Regions from separate parts of the Streptomyces sp. NBC_00078 genome, predicted to be linked through region 1. Evidence: predicted binding sites of a transcription regulator. Region 1 holds the regulator's gene; each other region holds the start of a gene.
What was found. Region 1 encodes HspR, which represses chaperone genes until heat shock. Its sites were predicted from a motif close to TTGAGNNNNNNNNNCTCAA; they were not measured.
Positions count from the first base shown of each region.

Region 2: a site for HspR is predicted at 6,230-6,248, ahead of lon (endopeptidase La). Genes of this name have one in related genera too.
Region 3: a site for HspR is predicted at 7,410-7,428, ahead of dnaK (molecular chaperone DnaK). Genes of this name have one in related genera too.

Region 1 covers NZ_JAPELX010000001.1:4,871,843-4,882,273, forward strand. Annotated here, with positions in the region: gene OOK07_RS22855 ((Fe-S)-binding protein) at 36-2,318, opposite strand; gene OOK07_RS22860 (MraY family glycosyltransferase) at 2,550-3,665, shown strand; gene dnaK (molecular chaperone DnaK) at 3,760-5,607, shown strand; gene grpE (nucleotide exchange factor GrpE) at 5,604-6,266, shown strand; gene dnaJ (molecular chaperone DnaJ) at 6,300-7,478, shown strand; gene OOK07_RS22880 (heat shock protein transcriptional repressor HspR) at 7,484-7,933, shown strand; gene OOK07_RS22885 (substrate-binding domain-containing protein) at 8,152-9,270, shown strand; gene OOK07_RS22890 (transglutaminase family protein) at 9,370-10,212, opposite strand; gene OOK07_RS22895 (alpha-E domain-containing protein) at 10,214-10,431, opposite strand, start outside.
Region 2 covers NZ_JAPELX010000001.1:6,184,821-6,195,251, reverse strand. Annotated here, with positions in the region: gene OOK07_RS29220 (sensor histidine kinase) at 1-1,824, opposite strand, end outside; gene OOK07_RS29215 (protein phosphatase 2C domain-containing protein) at 2,203-2,988, shown strand; gene OOK07_RS29210 (MarR family winged helix-turn-helix transcriptional regulator) at 3,031-3,522, opposite strand; gene lon (endopeptidase La) at 3,793-6,207, opposite strand; gene OOK07_RS29200 (GNAT family N-acetyltransferase) at 6,384-7,040, shown strand; gene OOK07_RS29195 (rhomboid-like protein) at 7,168-7,941, opposite strand; gene OOK07_RS29190 (hypothetical protein) at 8,046-8,177, opposite strand; gene OOK07_RS29185 (spermine/spermidine synthase domain-containing protein) at 8,406-9,083, shown strand; gene OOK07_RS29180 (response regulator transcription factor) at 9,227-9,964, shown strand; gene OOK07_RS29175 (HAMP domain-containing sensor histidine kinase) at 9,961-10,431, shown strand, end outside.
Region 3 covers NZ_JAPELX010000001.1:7,791,738-7,802,168, reverse strand. Annotated here, with positions in the region: gene OOK07_RS36220 (class I SAM-dependent methyltransferase) at 1-676, opposite strand, end outside; gene OOK07_RS36215 (4a-hydroxytetrahydrobiopterin dehydratase) at 682-987, opposite strand; gene OOK07_RS36210 (helix-turn-helix domain-containing protein) at 1,152-1,982, shown strand; gene OOK07_RS36205 (hypothetical protein) at 1,964-2,389, opposite strand; gene OOK07_RS36200 (Sco1979 family transcriptional regulator) at 2,574-3,437, shown strand; gene OOK07_RS36195 (SAM-dependent methyltransferase) at 3,524-4,357, shown strand; partial or broken gene OOK07_RS36190 (hypothetical protein) at 4,439-4,624, shown strand; gene narJ (nitrate reductase molybdenum cofactor assembly chaperone) at 4,889-5,383, shown strand; gene dnaK (molecular chaperone DnaK) at 5,477-7,363, opposite strand; gene OOK07_RS36175 (OsmC family protein) at 7,547-7,975, opposite strand; gene OOK07_RS36170 (vWA domain-containing protein) at 8,033-9,835, opposite strand; gene OOK07_RS36165 (ATP-binding protein) at 9,832-10,431, opposite strand, start outside.

The sequences.
Region 1 (10,431 bases):
ATGGGGGCGTCGCTGCGGCCGTAGCGGCCGTGGAACTACTTCGCCGGCTCCGGCTCCGGTGCGCTCTCCGGCTCCGGCTCGCCCGCCGGGTCCGCCGGCGTCCTGACCGAGTCCAGGAGGAGCTGGGCGACGTCGACCACCTGGATGGACTCCTTCGCCTTGCCATCGTTCTTCTTGCCGTTCACGGAGTCCGTGAGCATGACGAGGCAGAACGGGCAGGCGGTGGACACGATGTCCGGGTTCAGCGAAAGGGCCTCATCAACACGCTCGTTGTTGATGCGCTTGCCGATCCGCTCCTCCATCCACATCCGCGCGCCCCCGGCGCCACAGCAGAAGCCGCGCTCCTTGTGGCGGTGCATCTCCTCGTTACGGAGGCCCGGGACGCTCGCGATGATCTCGCGCGGGGGCGTGTAGATCTTGTTGTGGCGGCCCAGGTAGCAGGGGTCGTGGTAGGTGATGATGCCCTCGACCGGGGTGACCGGGACCAGCTTGCCCTCGTCCACCAGGTGCTGCAGCAGCTGGGTGTGGTGGATGACCTCGTAGTCGCCGCCGAGCTGCGGGTACTCGTTGCCGATGGTGTTCAGGCAGTGCGGGCAGGTGGCGACGATCTTCTTGGCCGACTTCGGTTTGGCGGACTCCGGGACCACCTTGCCGTCGTCGTCCAGCTCCTCGCCGAACGCCATGTTCAGCGCCATGACGTTCTCCATGCCGAGCTCCTGGAACAGGGGCTCGTTGCCCAGGCGGCGGGCGGAGTCGCCGGTGCACTTCTCGTCGCCGCCCATGATCGCGAACTTGACGCCCGCGATGTGGAGGAGTTCGGCGAAGGCCTTCGTGGTCTTCTTGGCGCGGTCCTCCAGGGAGCCCGCGCAGCCGACCCAGTACAGGTACTCGACCTCGGTGAGGTCCTCGATGTCCTGGCCCACGACGGGGACCTCGAAGTCGACCTCCTTGAGCCACTCCAGGCGCTGCTTCTTCGCCAGGCCCCAGGGGTTGCCCTTCTTCTCCAGGTTCTTGAGCATCGTGCCCGCCTCGGACGGGAACGCGGACTCGATCATCACCTGGTAGCGGCGCATGTCGACGATGTGGTCGATGTGCTCGATGTCCACCGGGCACTGCTCGACGCAGGCGCCGCAGGTGGTGCAGGACCACAGCACGTCCGGGTCGATGACGCCGTTGTCCTCCGCGGTGCCGATCAGCGGGCGCTCGGCCTCGGCGAGCGCGGCGGCCGGCACACCGGCCAGCTGCTCCTCGGAGCCCTTCTCCTCGCCCTCCATGGTCTTGCCGCCGCCGGCCAGCAGGTACGGGGCCTTGGCGTGCGCGTTGTCGCGCAGCGACATGATCAGGAGCTTCGGGGAGAGCGGTTTGCCCGTGTTCCAGGCCGGACACTGCGACTGGCAGCGGCCGCACTCGGTGCAGGTGGAGAAGTCCAGCAGGCCCTTCCAGGAGAACTGCTCGACCTGGGAGACGCCGAAGACGTCGTCGTCACCGGGGTCGGTGAAGTCGATCGGCTTGCCGCCCGAGGTCATCGGCAGCAGGGCGCCCAGGGAGGTCTCACCGGTGGCGTTGCGCTTGAACCAGATGTTCGGGAAGGCGAGGAAGCGGTGCCAGGCCACGCCCATGTCGGTCTTCAGGGCGACCGTGATCATCCAGATGAAGGAGGTCGCGATCTTCAGGCCGGCGAAGAAGTAGGTGAGGTTCTGGAGCGTGGAGACGTCCAGGCCCTTCAGCCACGAGACCACCGGGTACGAGATGAAGAACGAGGCCTCGTACGCGTCCACGTGGTGCTGGGCGCCCTCCAGCGCGTGCAGCATGAAGATGCAGACGCCGACGATGAGGATGACGGCCTCGACGAAGTACGCCTGGCCGAAGTTGGAACCGGCGAAGCGGGACTTGCGGCCCGGACGGTTCGGCTTGCTCAGCTGGCGGATCACGATCAGGACCGCGATGCCGAGCACCGTCATCGTGCCGATGAACTCGACGAAGACGTTGTACGGAGCCCACTCGCCGATGACCGGCAGCAGCCAGTCGGCCTGGAACAGCTGGCCGATGGCGTTGACGATCGTCAGGAGCAGCGAGAAGAAGCCGACTGCCACGAACCAGTGCGCCACACCGACGATGCCCCAGCGGTTCATCCGGGTATGGCCGAGGAACTCCCTGGCCACGGTGACGGTGCGCTGGACCGGCTCGTCGGTACGGGTGCCCGCGGGCACGTCCTGGCCGAGCCGCATGAAGTTGTAGATCTGCACGATCGCGCGGGCGAACAGGGCCACGCCGACCACGATCAGAACCAGCGACACGATGATCGCGGCGAGTTGCATTTGGGGGCTCCTCGGGCCTGCGAGGGGTTTCGTTCGAGGGCGGGGCCTCGACATTACTAAGCGGTAACTTATGCGGTCCGTCTGAGACTACCCCCATCTTCCATCGCACTGTAGCCAGCCGTTTGGTGATCTGTGTCGCTGAGGGTTGCCTTAAGGGCCGGGTTCAAGGTCTCTGACGATCCGATCGTGTTATTCATGCCAAATTGGTACATTCGCGCCTAACTTAGATCCGTGCTCTACGGGATCGTCGCCGCCACCACCGCCCTTCTGCTCGCCGCCGTGCTCACCGCACTGCTGCGGGTGCCTGCCCTGCGCCTCGGGGTCGTCGAGCGCAGACGGCAGCGGCAGCGGCCCCTTCCGCTGTTCGGAGGTGTGGCGGTGGTGCTCGCCACCTGCGCGGTCGCGGTGGCCGGCGACCGGGCGGGTGTCGCGCCGCTCGGATCCGGGGTGGGCAGGCTGCTCGCCGCGGGGGCCGCGGTCTCGGCGCTCGGGCTCATCGCGGACCTGCGGCGGGTCAAGGCGCGGGTGCTCGTCGCCGGTACCGCCGTGGCGGCGGCCTGGGTGGTGCCGTACGACGAGATCGGGGTGCCCGCCGGTCTGCTCGCCGTCTGCTGGATCGTCTTCGTCGCCGTCGGGTACAAGGCCCTCGACCATGCCGACGCGCTCGCGGGGACCGTCGGGGTCGTCACCGCCTTCGGCGTCGGCGCCTGTGCGGCGGCCGAGGTGATGGACGGGCTCGCGGTGCTGCTGAGCGTGCTGGCCGCCGCACTGACGGGGTTCCTCATGCACAACTGGCCTCCCGCGCGCGTGGGACTCGGTGCGTGCGGGTCGCTGTTCGCCGGGTTCGTGCTCGCGGCGTCGGCCGTGTTCACCCAGGCCGGTTACGGGCTGGCGTCCAGCGCGGGGGTGCTGTTCCCGCTCACCGCGGTGGCGAGCGCCGACGTCCTTCTCGTGGTCCTGTCGCGGCGACTGGCCGGGCGGCCGTTGCTGCGGGGCGGGCCCGACCATCTCGCCCACCGGCTGCGGCGGTTGGGGCTCACCCCGCAGGGGGCGACCGTGCTGCCCGGGATCGGGGCGTTCGCCGGGGTGCTGGTCGGGGTGCTCATGCACATCGGGTGGACCGCCGAGTCCGGGGTGTTCTGGGTGGGGGCGGGGACGCTCATCGTCGTACTCCTGCTGCTTCGGGTGCCGGTGTACGGAGTCCGCAGACCCGTCCCCGCGCAGACCGGAAGAGCCACACAGGCCGGGAGAGTGCTGTCCACGCAGGCCGGGAGACCCGTGTCCACGCAGGCCGGGAGGCCGGTGTCCACGCAGGTCAGCGGCCACTTGCGTGTAAGGAACGGATAAGAGTTGAGCCCCTGCGACTCAGGTCTGTTGACCCATCGCCGGGTGTCGTGCACACTTGAGTCCGTTCCACTCAAGTCAGCTGGAGGAAATCACCATGGCACGTGCGGTCGGCATCGACCTGGGCACGACTAACTCCGTCGTCAGCGTTCTGGAGGGCGGCGAGCCCACCGTCATCACCAACGCCGAGGGTGCCAGGACCACGCCGTCCGTCGTCGCCTTCGCGAAGAACGGTGAGGTGCTTGTCGGCGAGGTCGCCAAGCGCCAGGCGGTCACGAACGTGGACCGGACCATCCGTTCGGTGAAGCGTCACATGGGCACGGACTGGAAGATCGAGCTTGACGGCAAGGTCTTCAACCCGCAGCAGATGTCCGCGTTCATCCTGCAGAAGCTGAAGCGCGACGCCGAGTCCTACCTGGGCGAGAAGGTGACCGACGCGGTCATCACCGTCCCGGCGTACTTCAACGACTCCGAGCGCCAGGCGACGAAGGAGGCCGGCGAGATCGCCGGCCTGAACGTCCTGCGTATCGTCAACGAGCCCACCGCGGCCGCGCTCGCGTACGGCCTCGACAAGGACGACCAGACGATCCTCGTCTTCGACCTCGGTGGCGGCACCTTCGACGTGTCGCTCCTGGAGATCGGCGACGGCGTCGTCGAGGTGAAGGCCACCAACGGCGACAACCACCTCGGTGGTGACGACTGGGACCAGCGCGTCGTCGACTACCTGGTCAAGCAGTTCGCCGGCGGTCACGGCGTGGACCTCGGCAAGGACAAGATGGCCCTGCAGCGTCTGCGTGAGGCTGCCGAGAAGGCCAAGATCGAGCTGTCCTCGTCTACCGAGACCTCGATCAACCTGCCCTACATCACCGCGTCCGCCGAAGGCCCGCTGCACCTGGACGAGAAGCTCACCCGGGCTCAGTTCCAGCAGCTGACGGCCGACCTGCTGGAGCGCTGCAAGACGCCGTTCCACAACGTCATCAAGGACGCCGGCATCTCCATCAACGAGATCGACCACGTCGTCCTCGTCGGTGGTTCCACCCGTATGCCCGCCGTGGCCGAGCTCGTCCGCGAGCTGACCGGCGGCAAGGACGCCAACAAGGGCGTCAACCCGGACGAGGTCGTCGCCATCGGCGCCGCCCTGCAGGCCGGTGTCCTCAAGGGTGAGGTCAAGGACGTCCTGCTCCTCGACGTGACCCCGCTGTCGCTTGGTATCGAGACCAAGGGCGGCATCATGACGAAGCTCATCGAGCGGAACACGACGATCCCGACCAAGCGGTCCGAGATCTTCACCACCGCCGAGGACAACCAGCCCTCCGTGCAGATCCAGGTCTACCAGGGCGAGCGCGAGATCGCGGCGTACAACAAGAAGCTCGGGATGTTCGAGCTGACGGGTCTGCCGCCGGCCCCGCGTGGTGTCCCGCAGATCGAGGTCGCCTTCGACATCGACGCCAACGGCATCATGCACGTGACCGCGAAGGACCTGGGCACGGGCAAGGAGCAGAAGATGACCGTCACCGGCGGCTCCTCGCTGCCGAAGGACGAGGTCGACCGGATGCGCCAGGAGGCCGAGAAGTACGCGGAGGAGGACCACGCCCGCCGCGAGGCCGCCGAGTCCCGCAACCAGGGCGAGCAGCTCGTCTACCAGACGGAGAAGTTCCTCAAGGACAACGAGGACAAGGTCCCGGGCGAGATCAAGACCGAGGTCGAGGCGTCCGTCGAGGAGCTGAAGGCCGCGCTCAAGGGCGAGGACACCGCCGAGATCCGCACCGCCACCGAGAAGGTCGCGGCCGTCTCGCAGAAGCTGGGCCAGGCCATGTACGCCGACGCCCAGGCCTCGCAGGCCGCGGCGGGCGGCGAGTCCGCCGGCGCCGAGGCCCCGAAGGCCGACGACGACGTCGTCGACGCCGAGATCGTCGACGAGGACCGTAAGGACGGTGCCGCGTGACGGAGGAGACCCCGGGTTTCGACGAGAAGCCTGACGTCCCCTCCGGCGCCACCCCCGACGACGCCGAGCCGCAGGCCGCCTCCTCCTCTTCGGAGGAGGGGGCTGCCCCGGCCGGGGACGCAGCACAGATCGCCGGCCTGACGGCCCAGCTGGACCAGGTGCGCAAGGCGCTCGAAGAGCGCACCGCGGACCTCCAGCGGCTCCAGGCCGAGTTCCAGAACTACCGCCGCCGGGTCGAGCGGGACCGGATCACGGTCAAGGAGATCGCCATCGCGAACCTCCTGACCGAGCTCCTGCCCGTGGTCGACGACATCGGCCGCGCGCGGGAACACGGCGAACTCGTCGGCGGATTCAAGTCCGTCGCGGAGTCGCTGGAGACCGTCGCGGCGAAGATGGGACTGCAGGCGTTCGGCAAGGAGGGCGAGCCCTTCGACCCGACGATCCACGAGGCCCTCATGCACTCGTACGCGCCGGACGTCACCGAGACGACCTGCGTGGCGATCCTGCAGCCCGGGTATCGCATCGGCGAGCGCACCATCCGCCCCGCGCGGGTGGCCGTGGCCGAACCCCAGCCGGGGGCGCAGACCGTCAAGGCGGACTCCTCGGAGTCCGGCGAGGCGGCCGACGACAAGGAGAGCGGTGGCCCGGACGAGGGCTGAGCTTGAACCGATGAGAAAGGAGGGGCGTCGAGGATGAGCACCAAGGACTTCATCGAGAAGGACTACTACAAGGTCCTCGGCGTCCCCAAGGACGCCACCGAGGCCGAGATCAAGAAGGCGTACCGGAAGCTCGCCCGCGAGTTCCACCCGGACGCCAACAAGGGCAACGCCAAGGCCGAGGAGCGCTTCAAGGAGATCTCCGAGGCCAACGACATCCTCGGTGACCCCAAGAAGCGCAAGGAGTACGACGAGGCCCGCACCCTCTTCGGCAACGGCGGCTACCGCCCGGGGCCGGGCGGCGCGGGCGGCTCGTTCAACTTCGACCTGGGTGACCTCTTCGGAGGCAACCCCCAGGGCGGCGGGGGCTCCGGAGGCTTCGGCGGCGGAATCGGTGACGTCTTCGGGGGCCTGTTCAACCGCGGCAGCTCCGGCACCACGCGGGTGCAGCCCAGGCGCGGCCAGGACATCGACACCGAGGTCAGCCTCAGCTTCACCGAGGCGATCGAGGGGGCGACGGTCCCGCTGCGCATGTCCTCGCAGTCACCCTGCAAGGCCTGCTCCGGCACGGGCGACGCGAACGGCAACCCGCGGGTGTGCCCGACATGCGTCGGCACCGGCCAGGTGGCGCGGGGCTCCGGCGGCGGCTTCTCGCTGACCGACCCCTGCCCGGACTGCAAGGGCCGCGGCCTGATCGCGGAGAACCCCTGCGAGGTCTGCAAGGGCAGCGGCCGCGCCAAGTCGTCCCGGACCATGCAGGTCCGCATCCCGGCCGGGGTGTCGGACAGCCAGCGCATCCGCCTCCGCGGCAAGGGCGCACCGGGCGAACGGGGCGGCCCGGCGGGCGACTTGTACGTCACCGTGCACGTCGACGCGCACCCGGTCTTCGGCCGCAGGGACGACAACCTCACCGTCACCGTCCCGGTGACGTTCACGGAGGCGGCCCTCGGCGGCGAGGTCAGGGTTCCCACGCTGGGCGGCCCTCCGGTCACCCTGAAGCTGCCCCCGGGCACGCCCAACGGCCGCACCATGCGCGCCCGGGGCAAGGGCGCGGTCCGCAAGGACGGCACCCGCGGCGACCTCCTGGTCACCGTCGAGGTGAGTGTCCCGGTGGGCCTGACGGGGAAGGCTCGTGACGCGCTGGAGGCGTATCGCGAGGCGACCGCGGGCGAGGACCCGCGGGCGGACCTCTTCCAGGCCGCGAAGGGAGCTTGACAGAGATGGACGGCCGTCGACGCAATCCGTACGAACTGACCGAGGAAACCCCGGTCTACGTCATTTCGGTGGCGGCCCAGCTCTCCGGCCTGCACCCGCAGACCCTGCGCCAGTACGACCGCCTCGGCCTGGTCTCGCCCGACCGCACGCCCGGCCGCGGCCGCCGCTACTCGGCCCGCGACATCGAACTGCTGCGCACCGTGCAGCAGTTGTCGCAGGACGAGGGCATCAACCTGGCCGGCATCAAGCGGATCATCGAACTGGAGAACCAGGTCGCCGCGCTCCAGCAGCGTGTCGCCGAACTCCAGTCGGCGGTCGAGGGCGCGGCGGCGGCGATGCAGCAGCGTGAGGCGGCGGTGCACGCGTCGTACCGCCGCGATCTGGTCCCGTACCAGGAGGTGCAGCAGACCAGCGCGTTGGTGGTGTGGCGGCCGAAGCGGCAGCAGTCCGACTGACGTCCTTGTGTCAGGTCGTGGCAGGGGCTCGGAGACATTCCGGGCCCCTCCGTCCTGTTCGGACCTTTGGTTGACAGACCGGCACGTATCGGCCCGACTCTAACGTTGACGTCTCATTACCCGGTTATTCCTTGACGATCGTGTGAAGAAAGCGTTGGCTGCCTTCACCTGGGCTGCGTGAAGCACCCTGGTTCGGAAGGTATTGGAAGGTAAGCGCAGTGAACACCCGTACCCGTCGTATCGCCCTGTGTGCGGCAGTCGCCACGACCGCCCTCTCGCTCTCCTCCTGCGGGGTGCTGAACGTGTCGGAGGATGGCAAGTCGGCGAGCCCCACGAAGGGCAACGACGTCACCATCGGGCTGCTGCTGCCGGAGACGGCCAACACCCGGTACGAGGACTTCGACTACCCGATCATCAAGGAGCAGGTCGCCTCGCTCACCAGGAAGCAGGGCAAGGTCGACTACGCCAACGCCGGCCAGAACGCGGACAAGCAGGCGTCCCAGATGCAGAAGATGATCGACGACGGGGTCGACACCATCCTGCTGGACGCCGTGGACGCGCACGCCATCGCCGGTGAGGTGAAGAAGGCGAAGGACGCCGGTATCCCGGTCATCGCCTACGACCGGCTGGCCGAGGGTCCCATCGACGCGTACATCTCCTTCGACAACGAACTCGTCGGCGAGGTCCAGGCCCGCTCCCTGCTCGACGCGCTGGGCAGCGGCGTCGACACTTCCGACAAGATCGTCATGATGAACGGTTCGCCCACCGACCCGAACGCCAAGCAGTTCAAGGCGGGTGCCCTGTCCGAGCTCAACGGCAAGGTGACGATCGCCGAGTCGTACGACACCAAGGACTGGGACCCGAACAACGCCCAGGCCAACATGACCGAGGCGATCAAGGCGATCGGCAAGGACAACATCGCGGGCGTCTACTCCGCCAACGACGGCATGGCCGGCGGCATCGTCAAGGCCATGGAGAACGCAGGCCTCACCAGCCTGCCGCCGCTCACCGGCCAGGACGCGGAACTGGCGGCCGTGCAGAGGATCGTGGCAGGCGAGCAGTACATGAGCGTGTACAAGTCGTACCCGCAGGAGGCCCAGGCCGCCGCGCAGATGGCCGTGGCCAAGGTGCAGGGCAAGGACATCGAGTTCGACGCCCTCACCCAGGACACGGTCGACAGCCCCACGGACAAGGGCATCCCCGCACAGCTCGTCACCGTGACCGCCCTGACGAAGAAGAACATCAAGTCGACGGTCGTCGCCGACGGCATCTACAAGATCTCCCAGATCTGCACGTCGAAGTACGCCTCGAAGTGCGTGGCGGTCGGCCTCAAGTAGGCCGGTTGTCGACCGTCTCCCTCGTGTGCCGCGCGGACGACGCGAACCCGGTGCCGGCCAGGTTCGCGTCGTACGTGGGGCAGCAGCCCGAGCCGGGGTTCACGCCACCCGGGTGAACTCCACCGACACCTCCGGCGGCCCGCCGGCCACGCCCCGGTAGATGCCCTTGTGCGGGGTGACGTCGTCGTAGTCGCGGCCCCGGGCCACCACGACATGGGACTCGTCGGCCCGGGTGCTGTTGGTGGGGTCGTAGCCGCACCAGTCGCCCGCCCAGTACTCGATCCAGGCGTGGCTCTGCCCGGCGACGGGACGCTGGAGTTCGGCCTCGCGGTCGGGGTGGAGGTAGCCGGAGACATAGCGGGCCGGCAGCCCCACGCCCCGCAGCAGGGCGACGGTGAGGTGGGTGATGTCCTGGCAGACGCCCGCGCCCTGCTCCCAGGCCTCCGCGGGGGACGTGTTCACGCTGGTGGCGCCGGGCAGGTAGGAGACCCGGCCGGCGACCAGGGCGGAGACGGCAGTCGCCGTGTCGTGCGGGTCGAGGCCGGCCGCCGCCTTGCGTGCCTTCTTGATGAGCTTCGCCGGGACCGTCGTACGGACCGTCGGATCCGTGAACTCCAACAGACGGGAGTTCATGGTGAGTTCGGCCAACTTCGCCCAGGTGGGAGCCGCCGGGAGCGGGTCCGCCGGGGACGTCTCGACCAGGCTGGAAGCGGTGATGGTGAGGTCGCCGTGCGGGTCCATCAGGTCGAAGCCGGTGACCTGGGTGCCCCAGTAGTCCCAGTACGACCAGGTGGCCGTCGCGGGGCTCACGGTGACGCGGGCGTCCAGCGTGGTCTGGCCGGGCAGCGTCAGCGGGGTCATGCGGACCTCGTTGTGCGAGGAGGCCGCGGGCTGGGCGTAGGAGACCCGGGTGGTGTGCTTGATGCGGAGGCGACGAGCCATCTCAGGCTCCTTCCTGGGCCCACTCGACGGGCCCCTGGTACGGGAAGAACCGCTCCGCCACCGCGTCCGCGGACGCCAGGCAGGCCTGCTGCAGATCCCGCAGCAGGACCGGGAGCTGGTCTTCGAGGGCGTGCCTGTCCAGGTATTCGAGGCGGGTGCGCAGCCGGCCGATGGGGCGCCGCGCCGGGTCCTGGCGGGGGCGGCCGAGCGCCGTCAGGC
Region 2 (10,431 bases), 1.3 Mb from region 1:
GATCTCGACGGGCAGGTCGGGCGGGGAGAACGTGGTGGCGTTCTCCATCAGTTCGGCCAGCAGATGCGAGAGGTCGTCCGCTGCGAAGCCCGCGACGTGCGCGTGCGGCGGCAGCACGGCTATACGGACGCGCTCGTAGCGCTCGATCTCGCTGACCGCAGCACGGACGACGTCGACGAGCGGCACGGGATGCGCGCTCTGCTGCACGTGCTCGGTGCCGGCGAGGACGAGGAGGTTCTCGCTGTGCCGGCGCATCACCGTGGCGAAGTGGTCGAGCTTGAAGAGGGTGGCGAGGCGGTCCGGGTCGTGTTCCCGCTCCTCCAGGCCCTCGATGACGGCCAGTTGGCGCTCGACCAGACCGAGGGTGCGCAGCGCCAGGTTCACGAACCTGCCGCCGATGCTCTCGCGCAGACGCTCCAACTGGGCGGCGGAGTCGGCGAGATCGGTGCGCAGCTCTTCGCGGGCCTCGGCCATCTTCTGCCGCTGGCCGACCAGGTGCTTGCGGTCGGCCTCCAGGGTGGCGATCCGCTCGTGCAGGGCGGCGGCGTGTGCGTGCAGGGCGTTGACGGAGCGGACGACCTGGGCGAACTCGTCGTTGCGGCCGGTGAAGGTGACCGGTTCCTGGGCGGCCGGGTCCTCCGCCTCGGCGAGCCGGGCCGAGCCGCGGCGCAGGACGGAGAGCGGGCGCGTGAGGCTGCGGGCCATCGCCGTGGCGACACCGACCGCGAGCAGCATGAGGGCGCCGAGGACGGCGATGCGCAGCTCCAGCGTGCTGACGTCGTCGTCGCGCAGCTGGGCGAGGTCCTTGGTGCGGCGGTCGTAGAGGGCGGACTCCGCACCCCGCATGGCGTCGATCCGGGCGGAGAGCGCGGCGTCGACCTTTGTGGCGCTGGTGCCGAGTTCGGACTGGGAGAGCGTCGGCTGGTCGGTGAGGGCGGCCAGATACTGCTCGGCCGAGTTGACCTCGGCACCGGTGACCGTCGAGTCGTACGACGCCCGGGCGGCCTTGGGCGCGGTGTCGTGGAAGTCGGCCAGGGCCGCGTCGGAGCGTAGCCTGGCCTGCTGGGCGGCGGCGGTCAGCGCGCCTCGCTGCTTGGTGTCGGCGGCCGAGGAGGTGGTGATCGTGGTCGGCAGGCCGGTGACGGGGCTGATGACCGACTGCTGGGACGTCGGCACGCTGAGCGCGGCGAGGAGCAGCCCGCGGGCGGCGGCGGACTGCTGGACGGCGGAGTCCAGCTCGGCGAGGGCGTACGCGCCCGAACCGGCCCGGGGCGGCACCTGCTGGGCCAGCTGCTCGGCGAGGCCGTGCAGTTCGGTGATGGCGGCGGAGTAGGCGTCGTGCGCCTGGAGAGCGCTGCTCTTGCCGGTGAGCGCGGAGCGGCGCAGGGCGGCGATGCCGTCCAGGTCGCCGCGCAGCGAGGCGGACGTGCCGGTGTTCTCCCGCAGGTCCTCGACCTGCCGGTCGACACGGGCGCTCGCCTGCTCGGTGGGTGCCTTGGACTTGGCCCGGCCGGCGGCGATGTAGGACGTCACCTCGTCGCGCTCGTCGGCGAGCGAGTGGGCGAGATTGAGGGCGTCCTGGGTCTGCTCGGCGAGCGTCACCAGGTCCTGGGAGTCCTTGAGCTGACCGGAGGCGGCGAGGACGGAGGGGGCACCGGCGCCGGCGATGGCGGCGGCCACGACGGCCACGGCGACGACGAGCCGGTTGCGTACGTGGGTGGGCCGGCCCTTGCCGGTGGTGGTGCCGGTGCTGCCGGGCGCGCCCTCCGCGCCCGCTGCGGGGTCCGTCTGCTTGCCTGTGCGACGAGGCCGCGTCTTCTGCACCGGTGCTCGCATTCCTGACTCGTGATACTCATGGGCCCGGGTGACGCTCCGTCAACTGACGCCGACCGTGCGTACCGCCGATACGGTCCCCGACCCTCCCAGTGCCGGTGGGCAGTGGCCGAGCATCACCTGACCCGCCACCCGAAGGAGTGAACATCGGAGGGGAGTTGGCGAGCAAGTTCCTCGGACGGGCGCAGCGGCCTTGCGCGGCAGGCCGGTTGGACGTCTGCGCCCGGCGGTGGCACCATTCGCCGACACGCATTCCCGGAACAACGGATTCCACCCCAAACCAGGCGCCTGACCTGCGCGGGTGCGTGGATTGGGTAACCAGTGGCACCTTTTGGCGAACCCTGTGAAGACGTCGTGCAGACTGGCTGGATGCGTACGGAACTTGTCTCGGAGCCCGGCGATTCCACCCGCCCCAACGAGGACTTCGCCGCGGTGGCCCTGCCCGCTTCCGGCCAGGGCGGCGCCCTCGTCGTGCTGGACGGAGTGACGCCTCCGCGCGACGAGACGGGCTGTCTGCATTCGGTCCCCTGGTATGTCGCCCGCCTCGGTGGCGCCCTGACCGAACTGACTGTTTCCCTCCCGGATGTTCCGCTGTCCCAGTCCCTTTCCCGGGCCATCGCCCGCACGGCCGAGGCGCATGCGGATACCTGTGACCTTTCTCACCCACGCACCCCACAGGCGACGGTCGTTGTGGCGCGCTGGGGACTCAAGACCGTCGAGTACCTGGTCCTGTCCGACTCGGCCCTGCTCCTGGAGTCGTCTCAGGCTTCGGTGACGGCCGTACTGGACGACCGCCTGCACCGGCTGCCGCGCTCGGCCCTGGCGACGGACGCCCTGGTGGACTCCACCGTCCGGAACAAGGAGGGCGGCTTCTTCACGGCGGCCGCTGATCCGTCGGTTGCGGAGCGGGCCGTGACGGGGGCGCTCCCCCGCGGGGAGGTCCGTGCGCTGGCCGCGCTGACCGACGGGGCGACGCGATGGGTGGAGAAGTTCCGCGAGGGTGACTGGGCGGACTGCTTCCGGCTCGTACGGAAGGAGGGAGCGGGGGCGCTCGTCGAGCGGGTGCGGACGCTCGAAACCGCGGACACGGAACGGGTGTTCCTGCGGCGGAGCAAGACACACGACGACGCGACGGTGGTCTACGTGGAGCTGTGACGCTCCGCGCGATGGGCGCGGCGCCCCTCCGCTTCGCCGCCCCTACCTCTCCATTCCACGGTTCAACTGCCCGAGCAACCGTGCCAGTTCGGCCACCTCGCGCCGCTCCCAGTGCGACAGCTGGCTGACGTACCGCGCCCGCCGGGCGTCGCGGACCTTGCTCACCCGCTGGTGCCCCTCGTCCGTGAGGTGGACGAGCCAGGCGCGGCCGTCGGCGGGGTCGGGTTCGCGGGCGACCAGCCCGAGGTCCTCCAGGGCGCGCAGCTGGCGGGACATGGTCGCCTTGCCGACGCCGATGTAGGCCGCGAGTTCCGTCGCACGCTGCCGGCCGCACTCGTCCAGCCGGATGAGCAGTCCGTACGCCGCCGTCTCCAGGTCGGGGTGGACCTCTCGGGCCATCTCGCCCTGGTTGGCGCGGGCGCGCCTGAACAGGACCGTGAGTTCACGCTCCAGCGACAGGTACTCATGGTCTGCGCCACTCGGGGACGCCTGCGCCGGGAGGCGGCGCTCGTCCCCGTTATCGCCTTCGTGCACGTCAGCCCCTGCCTCGGTTTCCCGATCCTGAAAGTTTCCGCCAGACCCCGTCGTTGCCGCAGCTCTCCAAGTATTTCGCAGGGCTGGACCAATGGCAGCATCCGGCCCCTCTTCCCACCCTCTCTTCTACGTGCGTAGCTTCTTTACCGGGGCAATTCCTGGCATGTCCACGCCAGTAGCACACCGGTGCGGCTGATCCCTCCGTACAGATGTGGCGAAGGCCCGGCCACCCTCACGGGGCCCGGGCCTTCCCTCATCCCGCGGCGTCCGTCACGCCGCCACGGGAACCTTCGGCGTCGCGTCGCTCGTGGCGGGCGCGAGTGCCAGTTCCAGGACCTGGCGGACGTCCGTGACGGTGTGGACGTCGAGCTTGTCCAGCACCTCCGCGGGGACGTCGTCCAGGTCGGCCTCGTTGCGCTTGGGGATGATGACGGTGGTGACGCCCGCGCGGTGCGCCGCCAGCAGCTTCTGCTTCACGCCGCCGATCGGGAGGACCCGGCCGGTCAGTGAGACCTCTCCCGTCATCGCCACGTCCGTGCGGACCAGGCGGCCGGACAGGAGGGAGGCCAGCGCCGTCGTCATCGTGACGCCGGCGCTCGGACCGTCCTTCGGGACCGCGCCCGCCGGGAAGTGGATGTGGGCGCCCCGGTCCTTCAGGTCGGCCACCGGCAGTTCCAGTTCGGCGCCGTGACTGCGCAGGAAGCTCAGCGCGATCTGCGCCGACTCCTTCATCACGTCACCGAGCTGGCCGGTGAGGGTCAGGCCCGCCGCGCCCGTCTCCGGGTCGGCCAGGGACGCCTCCACGAACAGCACGTCTCCGCCCGCGCCGGTGACGGCCAGGCCGGTGGCGACACCGGGGACCGCGGTACGGCGCTCCGCCGGGTCCTGGGCGGACTCCGGTACGTGGTGCGGGCGTCCGATCAGGGCGCGCAGGTCGCCGTCCGTGATGGTGAACGGCAGCTCGCGCCCGCCCAGTTCGTGCTCGGCCGCGACCTTGCGCAGCAGCCTGGCGATGGACCGCTCCAGGGTGCGGACGCCCGCCTCGCGCGTGTACTCGCCGGCGAGCTTGCGCAGGGCACTCTCGTCGAGAGTCACCTCGTCCGCGTCCAGGCCCGCCCGCTCCAGCTGGCGCGGGAGCAGGTGGTCGCGGGCGATGACGACCTTCTCGTCCTCGGTGTAGCCGTCGAGGCGGACCAGCTCCATACGGTCGAGCAGGGCCTCCGGGATGGCCTCCAGGACGTTCGCCGTGGCGAGGAAGACGACGTCGCTGAGGTCGAGTTCGACCTCCAGGTAGTGGTCGCGGAAGGTGTGGTTCTGCGCCGGGTCCAGGACCTCCAGCAGCGCCGCCGCGGGGTCGCCGCGGAAGTCCGAGCCGACCTTGTCGATCTCGTCGAGCAGGACGACCGGGTTCATCGAACCGGCTTCCTTGATGGCGCGGACGACCCTGCCGGGCAGGGCGCCGACGTACGTACGGCGGTGGCCGCGGATCTCGGCCTCGTCGCGCACTCCACCGAGGGCGACGCGGACGAACTTCCGGCCCATCGCGTGTGCCACCGACTCGCCGAGAGACGTCTTGCCGACGCCGGGCGGGCCGACGAGGGCCAGGACGGCACCGCCGCGCCGGCCGCCGATGACGCCGAGGCCGCGGTCGCTGCGCCGCTTGCGCACCGCCAGGTACTCGGTGATCCGCTCCTTCACGTCCTCCAGGCCCGCGTGCTCGGCGTCGAGGACCGCCTTGGCGCCCATGATGTCGTACGCGTCCTCGGTCCGGGTGTTCCACGGGAGTTCGAGGACGGTGTCCAGCCAGGTGCGGATCCAGGAGCCTTCGGGGGACTGGTCGCTGGACCGCTCCAGCTTGTCGACCTCCTTCAGCGCCGCTTCCCGCACGTGCTCCGGGAGGTCGGCGGCCTCCACACGGGCGCGGTAGTCGTCGGACTCCTCGCCGTCCTGTTCGCCGTTCAGCTCGCGCAGTTCCTTGCGGACGGCCTCCAGCTGGCGGCGGAGCAGGAACTCCCGCTGCTGCTTGTCGACGCCTTCCTGGACGTCCTTGGCGATGGTCTCGGCGACGTCCTGCTCGGCGAGGTGGTCGCGCAGCTGCTGGGTGGCGAGCTTGAGACGGGCGATCGGGTCGGCGGTCTCCAGCAGTTCGATCTTCTGGTCGGTGGTCAGGAAGGGCGAGTATCCGGAGTTGTCGGCGAGCTGGGACACGTCGTCGATGGCCTGGACGCGGTCCACGACCTGCCAGGCGGCGCGCTTGCGCAGCCAGGCGGTGGCGAGGGCCTTGTACTCCTTGACCAGTTCGGTGACATGGCCGGGCAGCGGCTCCGGCACGCTCTCGTCGATCCTCGTCCCCTCGACCCACAGCGCCGCGCCCGGGCCGGTGGTGCCGGCGCCGATCTTCACGCGGCCCCGGCCGCGGATCAGGGCGCCCGGGTCGCCGTCGGCCAGCCTGCCGACCTGCTCGACGGTGCCGAGCACGCCGGTGCCCGGGTATGCGCCGTCGATGCGTGGCACCAGCAGGACCTTCGGCTTGCCCGGTTCGGACCGGGCGGCGGCCTGGGCGGCCTCCACCGCGGCGCGTACGTCGGGGTCGTTCAGGTCCAGCGGCACCACCATGCCGGGCAGCACGACCTCGTCGTCGAGTGGCAGCACGGGCAGGGTGAGCGGTGTGGACGTCGAAGCCATGATCTACCCTCCGGCAGTCAAGTTGAGTTATGCCGACTCAATGCACGGGACTCCACGAATGTTCCCGAGGCCGTGTTCGCCGTGAGCGATCATCTCTGCCGGTCAGGGGTGAGCTGCGCATATCTTCGTTTCAGTAATAGATGAAAGTGGATTGCAGTTATTACAGGGGTGGTGTCGTGGACGAGGTCGTACGGGCATGGGTGCACGGGTGGGTCCTCTCGCGCCGGGCCGCTCCCCCGATGGCGGAACCGTGGGGCTGGACGGTCGACGTGGGGCTGGTGGACCAGGTCTCGCGCCATGTCTTCGGCGCGACGAACGACGATGTCGACGAGAACACCGTGCGGAAGGTGGCCGGCTCGGTGTCCGGGGCCGGTGTCTGGCTGAAGGTGTTCCAGGATCCGTCGGTGGCGCGGGAGTGGGTGGGGGCGGGCTGGTGGGTGGATCCGGAGCCGGGGCATCTGATGACGATTCCGCTGACGGGAGCAGAGGAGACCGAGGTTCCGTACGGCCACCGGTTGCGGTGCTGGACGCGGGGCGGTGTCACCACGGTGCTGGTCGCGGCGCCGGACGGGTCACTCGCGGCCCGCGGGCAGATCGCGGCGAACGGCGCGACGGCGGTCGCCGACCGGATAGAGACCGCGCCGGCACATCGGCGACGGGGGCTCGGGAGCGTGGTCATGCGGACCCTGCAGCGCGCGGCGGCCGAGCAGGGCGCCGAGACGGGCGTGCTGGCCGGGACACCGGCGGGGCGGGCGCTGTACGAGGCGCTGGGCTGGCGCGCCGTGGCTCCGCTGACGAGCGCGAGGTTCGTGGGCCCGGCGGGCCGGCCCTGAACGGGGCATGCCGGCCTCGCATAGCCGACGCCACAAACCCCCGACGCCGTTCACAGGAACGGCGCTGCGGGTCCGCGCCCTCGCTCACAGGCTGCGACTCCCAAAAACCCCGGGCCTCCCAGGGCCGCTAGCGGGCCGCGCCGGGACCGTCCCGGTGCCGGCGTCTGACCATCGGCCATGTCGCGATGCCTATCGCCAGCGAGATCAGGTGGCCCCAGTTGGTCATCGGGTCCGTGAACTCGATCAGGTCCTCGACCAGCATCCCGCCGAACAGCGCCAGCAACGGCCAGCGCAGCCACGGTGTCAGCAGTCCGGCCAGGGCGCCGACGCCCGCGGCCACGCCGAAGCTGATGCCGTAGTCCAGGCGGTGCAGGGAGCTGTCGGGGAGGTGGCCCACCAGGACCGCGAGACCCACCGTGCCCTCGGTCGCGAGGGTGGCCAGGACGTGCCCGAGCAGGAAGACGACGGCCGCGCGCGCCCCGCCCACCCGCCGCTCCAGCGCGGTCAGGACGAGCAGGAACACGACCATGTACGGCGAGGTGATCCCGCCCGCCACCCACAGGGCGCTGGCGAGCAGCACCAGGACGGGCGTCTGCACGAGGTGCGCCACGTCGGTACTGGAGGCCTGGTAGAGGGTGTGGAGGAGAGACGGGGAGGCATACGCGGTGATCAGTGAGGTGAGGACCAGGACGGCCGCGTAGGCGAAGGTGAACGGGGTGCCGGTGGGGGTCGGCAGGAGGCGCCAGGGACGGAGGGCGCGGGCCGTGCGGACGGGCACCGGCAGGCTGGGCGCCGCGATGCTCGCAGGGCCGCGCTGGCGGGGCATACCGTCCAGGAGCCCGGACGCGCCGGGCGCGGGCGCGACCGAGGGCTCGTTCTCGGCCGTCGCGGTGGGTTCCACGGTGAGGCGCTCCTTCTGTTGCGCCCCACCCTCGGCAACCACAGGGGCCCCTGTCTGTGACCGACGCCACGCGAGAGGCGATTCACAGCAACCTCTCAGGCTTCTTACGCGTCCGGGGGCAGTTCCGTGCCATCGGCCCCGATGCCGGCGCGCGTCGGCCGGGTCGCCGGGTCCCGTTCTCCGGCGCGGTGGACGGACGCGTCGCCGATGGCGTCGCCGCGGAGGTCCGCGCGCATCGGTTCACGGCGGTGCCGGGTGCCGCCCGATCGTCCTCCCGCCGTCCTTCACCGTTCCTCGAACGCCTTCACCGCCCCGGAAACGGTGGCTGCGGCGGCGTACGGCGACCAGCTCGTCCCCACCGGAGCCCCCCAGCGCCACCCAACGGCTCGCCTGCGCTCCTCTTTCTCACGGCACTCGCGGCGTGAGGCCCGCGGCGCGCCCTGCAGCCCATGCAGGATGGGGCCATGACCGCCAGCCGCGACACCCCTTTGGTCCTGGACCGGCGCGAGGGACCGTACGGCGAGGTCGTGCTGCGCCGGCACGGCGCGTTGCTGCAGATCATCGCCAACGGCTGCTTCCTGATGGACACCTCCGACGGCCGCTCGGAGCGGCTCCTCGTGGACATCGCACGTGCCGCCCTGGGCCGGCGCACGCAACCGGACGTGCTGATCGGAGGCCTGGGCGTGGGGTTCTCCCTGGCGCACGCGGCGGCCGACCCTTACTGGGGCGCGATCACGGTCCTGGAGCGCGAGCGCGCCATCATCGACTGGCATCGCGACGGCCCCCTCGCCGCCTTCTCGGCGCGGGCCCTCGCCGACCCCCGCACGGAGATCGTCGAGGCGGACCTGATCACTTACGTCAATGAGACATCCGACACGTACGACGCCCTCTGCCTCGACATCGACAACGGCCCCGGCTGGACGGTCACCGAGGGCAACGACGATCTCTACTCACCGGCCGGACTGACAAGCTGCACAAGGGTGTTGAAGCCGGACGGGGTACTGGCGGTGTGGTCCGCCCAGCCGTCTCCGGATTTCGAAGAAACCTTGTGGAATGCCGGGTTCCAACAGGTGCGTACCGAAGAGATCCCGGTTGCCCGGGGCGTTCCCGACGTCGTGCACATCGCCGTCCGACCTGGATAGCCGCGGCGCGGTGACTCCCCGTACCCTGCTTGCCTGGCGCAGATCATTCAAGCGTCAATCGCAAGCGTGCGCAGGCATGCGCATGCCTGCGCCAGTAAATACGGATCACCCCACGGATTCCGAAAGCAACTCAGGGGCGGGCGATGGAGCAGACCCACACATCCCACAACGGCACGACAGCGACCCCGGGCGCGCAGCGCAGGGTCCTGGTGGTCGAGGACGACGCGACCATCGTCGACGCCATCGCGGCCCGCCTGCGCGCCGAGGGCTTCCTCGTGCAGACCGCGGGTGACGGTCCGGCGGCCGTCGACACCGCCGAGGCCTGGCAGCCCGACCTGCTGATCCTCGACATCATGCTGCCCGGCTTCGACGGCCTGGAGGTCTGCCGCCGTGTGCAGGCCCAGCGCCCGGTGCCGGTGATGATGCTCACCGCGCGCGACGACGAGACCGACATGCTGGTCGGGCTCGGGGTCGGCGCCGACGACTACATGACCAAGCCGTTCTCCATGCGAGAGCTGGCCGCGCGCGTGCATGTGCTGCTGCGCCGGGTGGAGCGTGCCGCGCTGGCGGCGGCTACGCCCAGAAGCGGCATCCTCCGGCTCGGCGAGCTGGAGATCGACCACGCCCAGCGACGGGTGCGCGTGCACTCGGAGGACGTGCATCTCACGCCCACCGAGTTCGACCTGCTGGTCTGCCTGGCGAACACCCCGCGCGCGGTGCTCTCCCGTGAGCAGCTGCTGGCCGAGGTGTGGGACTGGGCCGACGCGTCGGGCACCCGGACCGTCGACAGCCACATCAAGGCACTGCGCCGGAAGATCGGCGCCGAGCGGATCCGCACGGTGCACGGCGTGGGCTACGCGCTGGAGACCCCGACGCCATGAGTGGCGGTCCGCCCGCACGGAGAAGCCCCGGGGAGGAGCCCTGGGGCGGCGTCCGCCCGTTCTCGATCAAGACCAAGCTGGGCGCACTGGTCGTCATCGCCGTCCTCATCACCACCGGGTTGATGATGATCGCGATGCGCACGGCGACGGAGCTGCGCTTCATCACTGTCTTCTCGATGGTCGCCACACTGCTGATCACGCAGTTCGTGGCCCATTCGCTCACCGCACCCCTGGACGACATGAACGCGGTCGCCCGGGCCATCTCACACGGCGACTACACCCGCAGGGTGCGCGAGAACCGCCGCGACGAGCTGGGCGACCTCGCGCAGACGATCAACCGCATGGCCGACGACCTGGAGGCCCAGGAACGGCAGCGCAAGGAGCTGGTCGCGAACGTCTCGCACGAGCTGCGCACTCCCATCGCGGGCTTGCGGGCGGTGCTGGAGAACATCGTCGACGGCGTCACG
Region 3 (10,431 bases), 2.9 Mb from region 1:
GCGCCTGAATCCGCGCCACGAACCGCTCGGTGACCGGGTCGCCGGGCGGCAGTACCGTGAACCAGCCGCGCCGCAGGTCCGCGGCGGTGCGCCGAGGGCTACGGCCCTGGCCGTGTCCCGGGAAGCGGTCCTGCCCGGCCGGGGACAGGCGGTGCGCGGCGGCGTACACCTCCACGAGCGGTCCGGCGTCCCGGGCCGGGCGGCGCGGGCGCGGTGCGAGGACGGCGTCGATGTCGCTGCCGACGTCGTGGGCGGCCGCCTTGTCGACGGTGGTGACGTAAACACCGCCGGGCCGCAGTACACGGGCGCATTCGGCGACCGTGGCCCGCACGTCCTCGGGTTCGTCGAGCAGATGCAGCAGCCACACGGTGGCGACCGCGTCGAACGTCGAATCCGGGAACGGCAGCCGGCGGCCGTCGGCCAGCAGGACCGAGCCCGGCAGGCGGGCTGCCGCCATCCGTGCCATGCCGTCCGTCAGATCGGCGCCCGTCACCCGGGTCGCGGGCCGCGCGGCCGCGAGCCGCCTGGTGACGATCCCGGTGCCGCAGGCGAGGTCGAGGAGCCGGCCCGCGTCGGCGGGGACCAGGCGCAGCACGGCGTCCGCGGCGGCCGCGGCCCTGGGTTCGCCGCCGCGCGTGACGTCGTACGCGCCGGCTTCCTTGTCGTAGTCGAGCACGCCGGTCAGTGTGCCCCGTGGCCCTGTGCCAGGTCCTCGACCTTGCGGGCCAGACCGAAGTCGAGCTCGGTGACCCTGCCGCCCGCACTGTGCGTGTTCACGGACAGGGACACCGTGTTGTAGCCGAGGGCGAGGTCGCTGTGGTGGTCGAGCTCCTCCTGGACCTGGGCGATGTGCACGACCATCGCCGTCGCCGCGAAATGCGTGCCGAGCCGGTAGGAGCGGGTGATGCGGTCCCCGTCGAGGGACCAGCCCGGCAGCTCGGCGAGCCGGTCCTCGATCTCCTTCTGCGACAGCGGTTCGACAGCCATGACCTCGCTCCTTCCTGGGGGTATGTCCTCAGCCTGCCACAGCCGTGCCACGACGGCCCTGGTCAGTAAGGGGGTGCCCGATCACAGGGCCGCGGACACGCACGGCACCGAGATCGTCGGCGAGCGGGGAGATCCACACCCGCTCCTCGGCTACGGTCGTACGTATGACCACTGTCGCGACCGGACACCCGGCATCCGCAGCCACCTCCGACGGCAAAGGGGTCGGCCCTCTGCTGAGGGCCTGGCGGGAGCGGCGGCGGGTCAGCCAGCTGGAGCTGGCACTGCGTGCCGACTCCTCGGCGCGGCACATCAGCTTCATCGAGACGGGCCGTTCCCGGCCGAGCGAGCAGATGGTGCTCAGGCTGGCCGAGCACCTGGACGTCCCGGTACGCGAGCGCAACGCCCTGCTGCTGGCGGCCGGTTACGCCCCGCACTATCCGGAGACCCCGCTGGACTCGCCCGCGTTGGACGCACTCCGCCAGGGCATGGAACGCCTCATCCAGGGCTACGAGCCCTACCCCGCGCTGGTGGTCGACGCGGTGTACAACGTCGTCGCGGCCAACCGGGGCATCACGATGCTGCTGGAAGGTGTCCCGGAGTCCCTGCTCGAACCGCCGTTGAACGCCATGCGGCTGACGCTGCACCCCGAGGGCCTGGCGCCCCGCATCCGCAACCTCCGTGAGTGGCGCGGCCATCTGCTCGCCCAGATGGAGCGGCAGATCGCGCTGCACCGCTCGGAGCCACTGCGGGCGCTGTACGAGGAGGTGGCGGCCTACCCGGTGCGCGAAGCGGAGCACGCGCGCGAACCGGTGGACCCGGTCCCCTACTTCGCCCTGCCGATGCAGGTCGAGCACGAGGGCCGGACGCTGTCCTTCATCTCCTCCATCTCCACCTTCAACACCCCCATGGACGTGACGGTCGCCGAGCTGGCCATCGAGACGTTCCTCCCGGCCGACCCGGCGACGGTCAAGTACCTTCAGTCGCTTCTTCCCTGACGTGCCCTCAGGGCCGCGTACTGCAACAGGGCGAAGCCTGCCACGGTGACCGCCTGCAGCACCGTCCACACCGCACCGGCCGCACTGGGCGTGAGCCACACCGCCAACGCGACACAACTGAGCGCCGCCCAGGCGAGGTTGGCCTCGACCACGTCCCGCACGGGCAGCGTGGCCGGGCGGGCGCGGGAGGCGAGCACCCCTACACCGGCGGCGAACACCGCGAGGAATACGCCGAGTTCGAGGAGCAGTCCCGAGCCGACACCGAGAAACCGGCCCAGCGGTCCGGACGCGGCGAGGCAGAGGAGACCGTTGGCGCCGGTCACGGCCGCGTCCAGGGCGAGGAAGCGACGCAGCGCGGTGTGCGGGTCACGGGTCCGGGCGAGCGCGGTGAACTGGGTCGCGGACATGGCGAATCGTCCTCCGCCGAGGTGCGGTCGTGGCAGCTGGGACCCGGGTGCCGAGGGGTGATGCGGCACCGGCCGGCCCCGCCGACGACCCACGTGGCGAGCGCCTCACCATCGATCCCGTGAGACCGGCACCGGAACATGGCACACTGCTCGCGCATACTTCGGCGGGTAGGGGAGGCGTGGCGTGAGCGAACGGCGTCCCGCGCCCACCGTCGGTCAGGTGGTCCTCGGCAAGCGACTGCAGGAGCTGCGGGAGACGGCCCGGCTCAAACGTGAGGAGGCCGCTCGCGTCCTGCGGGTGGCCCCCGCGACCGTACGGCGGATGGAGATGGCCGAGGTCGCCCTGAAGATCCCGTACGTCCAGGTGCTGCTGGAGACGTACGGCGTCCCGGACGACGAGGCGGCCGCGTTCGTCGCCCTCGCCGAGGAGGCGAACCGGCCGGGCTGGTGGCAGCGGTTCCACGACGTGCTGCCGGACTGGTTCAGCCTCTATGTGAGCCTGGAGGGCGCCGCGACCATCGTCCGCTCCTACGAGCCGCACTTCGTACCCGGACTGCTGCAGACCGCGCAGTACGCGCATGCCGTGATGGAGGCGGGAACGGTCGGGCAGACCGGACCGGAGACCATCGAGCGGCATGTGTCCCTGCGGATGGCCCGCCAGCGGCTCCTGGAGCGCCCGGATCCGCCCCACCTGTGGGTGATCATGGACGAAACGGTCTTGCGGCGTCCGGTGAGCACCCGCGGCGAGGTGATGCGCGAACAGCTGGACAAGCTGCTGGACTTCGCCGAGCGCGACCGGGTCACGCTGCAGATCGCCGAGTTCAAGGACGGCCCTCACCCGGGGACGTACGCGCCCTTCACGCTGTTCCGCTTCGGCGAACCGGAGCTGCCCGACATGGTCTTCACCGAGTACCTGACCGGGGCCCTGTACCTCGACTCGCGCACGGAGGTCTCCGCACACCTGGAGGTCCTCGACCACATGACGGCGCGGGCCGCGTCGGCCCAGCGCACGAAGAGGATTCTGCGGGAGTGCCGCAGGAACTTCTGAGTCCGTCCCGGTCACGAACGCCTCAGCCACGAACGTCTGAGTCACGCACGGCACCGTTCCCCATCGCATCGAGGAGCAGACACCGCATGACCGGTTCCGACGCCGCGCCGCAGATCGACACCAGCCGGCCGCATCCCGCCCGCGTGTACGACTGGTGGCTGGGCGGCAAGGACAACTACCCGGTGGACGAGGAACTGGCGCGCAGGATTCTCGCCCTGGACAACACCGCGGTACGTGGGGCACGGGCCAACCGGAGGTTCATGCACCGGGCCGTCCGCACGGTTGCCGAGGCGGGGATACGCCAGTTCCTGGACATCGGCACGGGCATCCCCACCGAGCCCAACCTGCACCAGGTGGCGCAGGGCGTGGCACCTGAGGCCCGGGTGGTGTACGCGGACAACGACCCGATCGTGCTGCGGCACGCCCAGGCGCTGCTGCACGGCTCCGCCGAGGGCAGCACGGACTACGTGCACGCGGACGTGCGGGACGTCGGCACGCTCCTTGCGCGGGCCGAGGAGTCCCTGGACTTCACGCGGCCTGTCGCACTGTCGCTGGTCGCGTTGACCCACTACCTGGGTGACGAGGCCGACGGCGACGATGTCTACGGAATGGTGGGGAGTTACGTCGCGGCGCTGGCCCCGGGCAGCTGTCTGATCCTGTCGCAGGTCACCCCCGACCTGAATCCGGAGGCCGTCGCAAAGGCCGCCGGTGCCTTCCGGGCCGGTGGCACGCCCTTCCACCCCCGGTCGATCACCGAGTTCCGGCGCTTCTTCGACGGCCTGGAACTGCTCGGCCCCGGTGTGATCCCGGTGACCGGATGGCGCCCGGAGGCCGAGGACGTGGCGGTGCAGGCGGAGGGTGTCGTGCCGGTGTACGCAGGTGTCGCCCGCAAGCCCGGCCCGGCTCTGCCCCGCCCCTGACCCGTACGGCTGCCGTGAACGGGTGCGTTCCCCCGCTCGCCCCTAGCGTCGTAGGCCAGAGCGAGCAAGGGAGCGACGCACGTGGCCGACACGCGGATACCGCCCACCGGGCCGGGAGCGGCGCTGTTGCTCGCCGGCCGCTTCTTCCGGCCCGGTATCCCGGCGCCCGATCCGCACAGCATCGGCCTGACCTGCGGGCGGGAGGCGGACGCCTTCCACCGGGACCGCTGGAGCCATGACAAGGCCGTGAACTCCACACGCGGAGTGACGTGATTCCGACGGCGGCCGTGGGCGACGCCCGCCGACCGGAGGCCACGGCCGCCACTGCCGGCTCTGTGACAGGTGCGGTCTCGACCACGCCGGCGGGCCAGGGATCGGCGGTGACAGCCCCTTCGGTCAGGACCCGGGGCGCAGGCGGCTGCCGCTGGTGCCGGTGGAGAACTTCCACCTGCTGCGCGGACGCCGGAGCGCCGACCATCCGGCCGAGGCGGCCGACGACCCGGTCGGCCCGGCCGACGTGAAGGAGACCTGATGCCCTCGGACGCCGTGCTGTACCAGGCGGCAGCACTCTGCCTGACCTATCCCGACGAGGACTTCCGGGCCCGGCTGCCGCTGCTGCGCGAAGCGGCCCCGCAGCTGCGGGAGTTCGTGGATCACGCGGCCGTCACACCGCCTCAGGAACTGGCCGCGCACTACGTCCAGGTCTTCGCCTCCGAGAACCGCCACAGCCTCTGTCTGAGCTGGTGGCGGGACGGGGACACCCGGCAGCGCGGCATGGCGCTGGTCCGCTTCCAGGAGGTATACCGCGCCGCCGGCCTGGAGTTCACCGGCGAGGAACTGCCCGACTTCCTGCCCGCCGTGCTGGAGTTCGCGGCGCGCACCGGCGACACGGACGTGCTGACGGAACACCGTGCCGGACTCGATCAACTCCGGTGCCGGCTCACCGAGTTCGGCACTCCGTACGCGTCTGTCCTGGATGCCGTGTGCGCCGCCCTCCCCCTCGGACACACGAGGGCGCGCCCATGACCACACCGCTGCGGGTTTCCTGCCGTATGTCGCCGTCGCCCTCCTCCTCACCGGCCTGATCCGGGCCGAGGGAACCACCGCCAGGCCGGGGTTCTAGGCCGCGCCGCCCTTGGTGTCACGGTCGTCCTCGTCGACGATCTCTGCGTCGACCACACCTTCCTCCTCCGGCGGTGCCGTGTGCTGTTCGGTGCCGGTGCCGGTGCCGGTGTCCGTGTCGGTGGGGGTCTGGTCGGCCTGGGCGTACATGGCCTGGCCCATCTTCTGGCTGACGGTGGCGAGTTTCTCGACGCCGGTGCGCAACTCACCCGTCTCCGCGTTCCGTTCCAGCAGGCCCTTCAGTTCCGTGACGGCCTCCTGGACCTCCGTCCTGGTGTCCGCGGGAATCCGCTCCTCGTTGTCCCGTATGAACTTCTCGGTCTGGTAGACGAGTTGCTCGGCCTGGTTGCGGGTCTCGGCGGCCTCCCGGCGCCCCCGGTCCTCCTCGGCGTACTGCTCGGCCTCCCGCATCATGCGGTCGATGTCGTCCTTGGGCAGGGCGGAACCGCCGGTCACCGTCATCTTCTGTTCCCGGCCCGTTGCCAGGTCCTTGGCCGACACGTGCATGATTCCGTTGGCATCGATGTCGAAGGCAACCTCGATCTGCGGGATCCCGCGCGGGGCGGGCGGCAGCCCGGTCAGGTCGAAGACGCCCAGCTTCTTGTTGTACGCGGCGATCTCGCGCTCGCCCTGGTAGACCTGGATGCCCACCGAGGGCTGGTTGTCGGTGGCCGTCGTGAAGATCTCCGAACGCCGGGTCGGGATCGTCGTGTTGCGCTCGATCAGCTTTGTCATGATGCCGCCCTTGGTCTCGATGCCCAGGGACAGCGGTGTGACGTCGAGCAGCAGGACGTCCTTGACGTCGCCGCGGATGACACCGGCCTGCAGGGCCGCGCCGACGGCCACGACCTCGTCGGGGTTGACGCCCTTGTGCGGGTCCTTGCCGGTGAGGTCCTTGACCAGGTCGGTGACCGCGGGCATCCGGGTGGAGCCGCCGACGAGGATGACGTGGTCGACCGCGGACAGTTTGATGCCGGCGTCCTTGACCGCCTGGTGGAAGGGGGTCTTGCAGCGGTCGAGGAGGTCGGCGGTGAGCTCCTGGAACTGGGCGCGGGTCATCTTCTCGTCCAGGTGCAGCGGGCCCTCGGCGGAGGCCGTGATGTAGGGCAGGTTGATCGCCGTCTCGGACGAGCTGGACAGTTCGATCTTCGCCTTCTCGGCGCCCTCCCGCAGCCGTTGCAGCGCCATCTTGTCCTTGCCGAGGTCGATGCCGTACTGGCCCTTGAACTTCTTGACCAGGTGCTCGACGATCCGCTGGTCCCAGTCGTCGCCGCCGAGGTGGGTGTCGCCGTTGGTGGCCTTCACCTCGATGACGCCGTCCCCGATCTCCAGCAGTGACACGTCGAAGGTGCCGCCGCCGAGGTCGAAGACCAGCACGGTCTGCTCCTCGCCCCGGTCCAGGCCGTAGGCGAGGGCGGCGGCCGTGGGCTCGTTGATGATCCGCAGGACCTTCAGCCCCGCGATCTCCCCCGCCTCCTTGGTGGCCTGCCGCTGCGAGTCGTCGAAGTACGCCGGTACGGTGATCACCGCGTCCGTGACGTCCTCGCCGAGGTAGGACTCCGCGTCGCGCTTCAGCTTCTGCAGGACCCGTGCGGACAGCTCCTGCGCCCGGTAGCGCGTCCCGTCCACGGAGCCCTCGTCGGGGAAGCGCCACTGCGCGTGGCCCATGTGCCGCTTCACCGAGCGCGCGGTCCGCTCGACGTTCGTCACCGCCTGCCGCTTGGCGACCTCGCCGACCAGTACCTCCCCGTTCTTGGCGAAGGCCACGACGGACGGTGTGGTCCGGGCTCCCTCCGCGTTGGCGACGACCGTGGGCTCGCCGCCCTCCAGGACGGCCACCACCGAGTTCGTGGTCCCGAGATCGATCCCGACCGCACGTGCCATCTCCGTCCCCTTCCGCCAGGGCGCTTCCCAGACTCCAGCACAAAACTTGAGTGGGCTGTTGTCAATGCCGCGTGCCCCACGTAGGCCGCGTACCCCACGTACGCCGGGTACCCCGGAAACGACGGTGCCGCGCCCCCTGGCCCGCGGGGCGCGGCATCGAGGGCCGTACAGGCCGTACGGGTGTCAGGCGAGCTTGGCCGACAGAGTGATCGTCGTGCCGGTCAGGGCCTGGCTGACCGGGCAGTTCTTCTTGGCGTCCTCGGCGGCGGCGACGAAGGCGTCCTCGTCGATGCCGGGGACCGTGCCCTCGACGGTGAGGTGGATGCCGGTGATGCCCTCACCCGGCTGGAAGTTCACGTCCGCCGAGGTGACGAGCTTGGTGGGCGGGGTGCCGGAGCCGTTCAGGGCGTGCGACAGCGCCATGGAGAAGCAGCTGGAGTGCGCGGCGGCGATCAGCTCTTCGGGACTGGTCTTGCCATTGGCGTCCTGGGAGCGTGAAGCCCACGTGACCGGCTGTGCCTCGATGGCACCGGAGGAGTCGAAATTGACGACACCGCTGCCCTCGATCAGGCTGCCTTCCCAGACGGTGTGTGCGGAGCGCGTGGTTGCCACGGTGAGTCCTTCCGAATTCTGATTGTTCCTTGCGACGCCATCCGATCACATTCCGGCCTACTGCACCCGAAACACGGGCCCACGCGCGGTGAACGGCAGGCGTGCGCCCTGCGGGATGAGATACGCGTGCTCGCGCCGCACCCGCAGCACGTCGCACCAGCCGTCCGTGATGACGAGGACGGGGGCGCCCGGCGGGAAGTCGTCCGCGCGGTGCAGCAGGTCGATGCCGGGCTGCAGGGCCGTGCCCCCACGGCCGTGGACCCGGACCCGGCCGGCGATCTCGGTGACCGGCACATAGCCCGCGTCGTGCGGGGCCGCGTCGCAGAAGACGACGCGGGCGGCCGGTACGTCGCGGGCGCCGGCGTAGGAGGCGATGGCGCCGAGGGCCTTGCCGAGCAGCGTGCGCTCCATCGAGCCCGAGGTGTCGAGGACCACGCCGAAGGTGCAGCGGGCGATCTCCTCGGGCGGGAAGTAGCGGCCCGCGCGCGGGATGTCCGGGGTGGAGGACTGGCGCCGGGAGGGGCGCGCGTACGTCCGTACGGGCTGTGGGCTGGGCACGAACTCGTCGAACCAGCGGGCGAGTTGGGCGTCCCAGGGGAGCGGCGGGTGGCTCAGCGCGCGGATCTCCTCGACCAGGCCGCCCGGCAGGAGGCCGCGCTCCTGCTGCTGGTGCAGGTCCAGGCCCTGGTAGAGGCCGCGGCGGTAGAACTCGTCGAGGTCGACGTAGTCGCCGGGCGGGCCCAGCGGGGCGCCGAGGACGTCGCCGAGGCCCTTGCCGCGCAGGGTGGCAAGGCGGCGCATCCGGCGCAGGTCACCGGCGAGGCGGTCGTAGACCTCCTCGGACGAGAGACCGGCGAGGGCGGGGTCGTACAGCAGGCCCTCCGGCATGGTGCCGACCTGCATTTCGCACAGCCAGCCGTTGATGACGTAGTCGCAGGCGATGTTGAACAGGTAGGGGTCGCGGGTGCCGCAGCGGTCGCCGTGGCGCAGGGCGGCGTGCAGCATCTCGTGGGCGAGGATGAACCGCCATTCCTCGTCGTCGAAATGGCGCAGGGGGTTGACGTAGATCTCGCCGGACTCCGGGTTCACCGCGGCGACGGAGATGCCGTGGGCGCGGGTGAGTTCGGCGTCGGCGACGAGGGTGATGCCGGCCGCGATGCCGCCGAGCAGCGGGTAGGAGGAGATGAACCAGCTCAGGGCCTGCTGCCAGGGGCGCTGCGGGGCCACTTCGCCGGTGAGGGAGTCGCGGCGGCCGCCCGCCATGTCCATCGCCGCCGACACGGTCCGGGTCAGGGCGGTGGCGAACGCCAGCTGGTGGTCCGGGGGCTGCATCCAGCCCGCCCACGGCAGAAGCAGCAGGTCGGGCTCGTCGCCCGCCGTTCCGCAGCGCTCGTACGCGGGCGGGATCCCGTCCCGCCGCCAGCGCGCGGCGAGTTGCTCCTCGTCGCCGTCGGGATAGGAGGCGGGGAGTTCCTCGGGGGTGGTGCCGATGGTGAAGTTCAGCAGGAAGCGGTTGACGACGACGCAGCGCGCGGCGAGGTCGTACCGGTCGGGCTGTTCGCGCGGTTGCGGGCCCTTCACCGCCGGGACGTGTCCGAAGCCGAGGTGCAGCACGGCGTGCGCGACGGCCCAGGCCCAGGCGGCGGGTTCGGCCAGGCGTCTCGGGTGGACGTGCAGGTCGCCGTTGGAGTCGACGACCACGAGGTGGTCGCGGGGCGCGCACCGGCACTCCTCCTGCCTGCAGACGGCGAAGTCGACGGCCGCCAGCGCCGGGTTGGCCTTCACCAGCCGCATCCCCTCGGCGAACGCCTCGGACGCGAGGTCCCGCTTCTTCTGCCCCTTGCCCCGGGTCCTGCTCACCGGCGCGCCTCCACCAGCCGGGGCATGTCCCGGGCGGCCTCGATGAGGAACCACGCGGGCAGGACGGGGTTGCCGTCGGCGTCGGAGGCGATGACGGTCTGGGCGACCTCGACGGAGATCTCCGCGAGCTGCACGAGCAGCGACTTGGCCCGGTACGCGGTCTGCCGGCCGTTCGCCGACATGTGCTCCTTGCTGACCGGCAGCTCCTTGATCAGGCGGCCGCGGAAGGACTCGGCGAGGTAGTAGAGCAGGTCGCGGTCCGCGAGCCGGTTCGGCCAGCGGGCGTCGCCCTTGATGATCGCCTCGATGCCGAACTGGCTGCGCACGATCTTGACGTAGCCGCAGAACGCGGTGGCGTGCCGGGGTGTCAGCGTGCCGTGCGCGAGGACCTTCAGGGTCTCCTCGTCGAGCCCCTGGCCGAAGGAGTGCAGCGCGTCGGAGAGCATGTGCCAGGAGCGGGGCGTGGAGAAGGGCTCCTCGGTCTTCGGCGGCTTGGACCACAGGTGGTCGGGCCGGTCGGTCAGGTGGTCGAGGATCCAGGGGTGGATGGCGTTGTTCGCGGCCCAGGTCAGCCAGTCCTTGGCGGACGCCTCCAG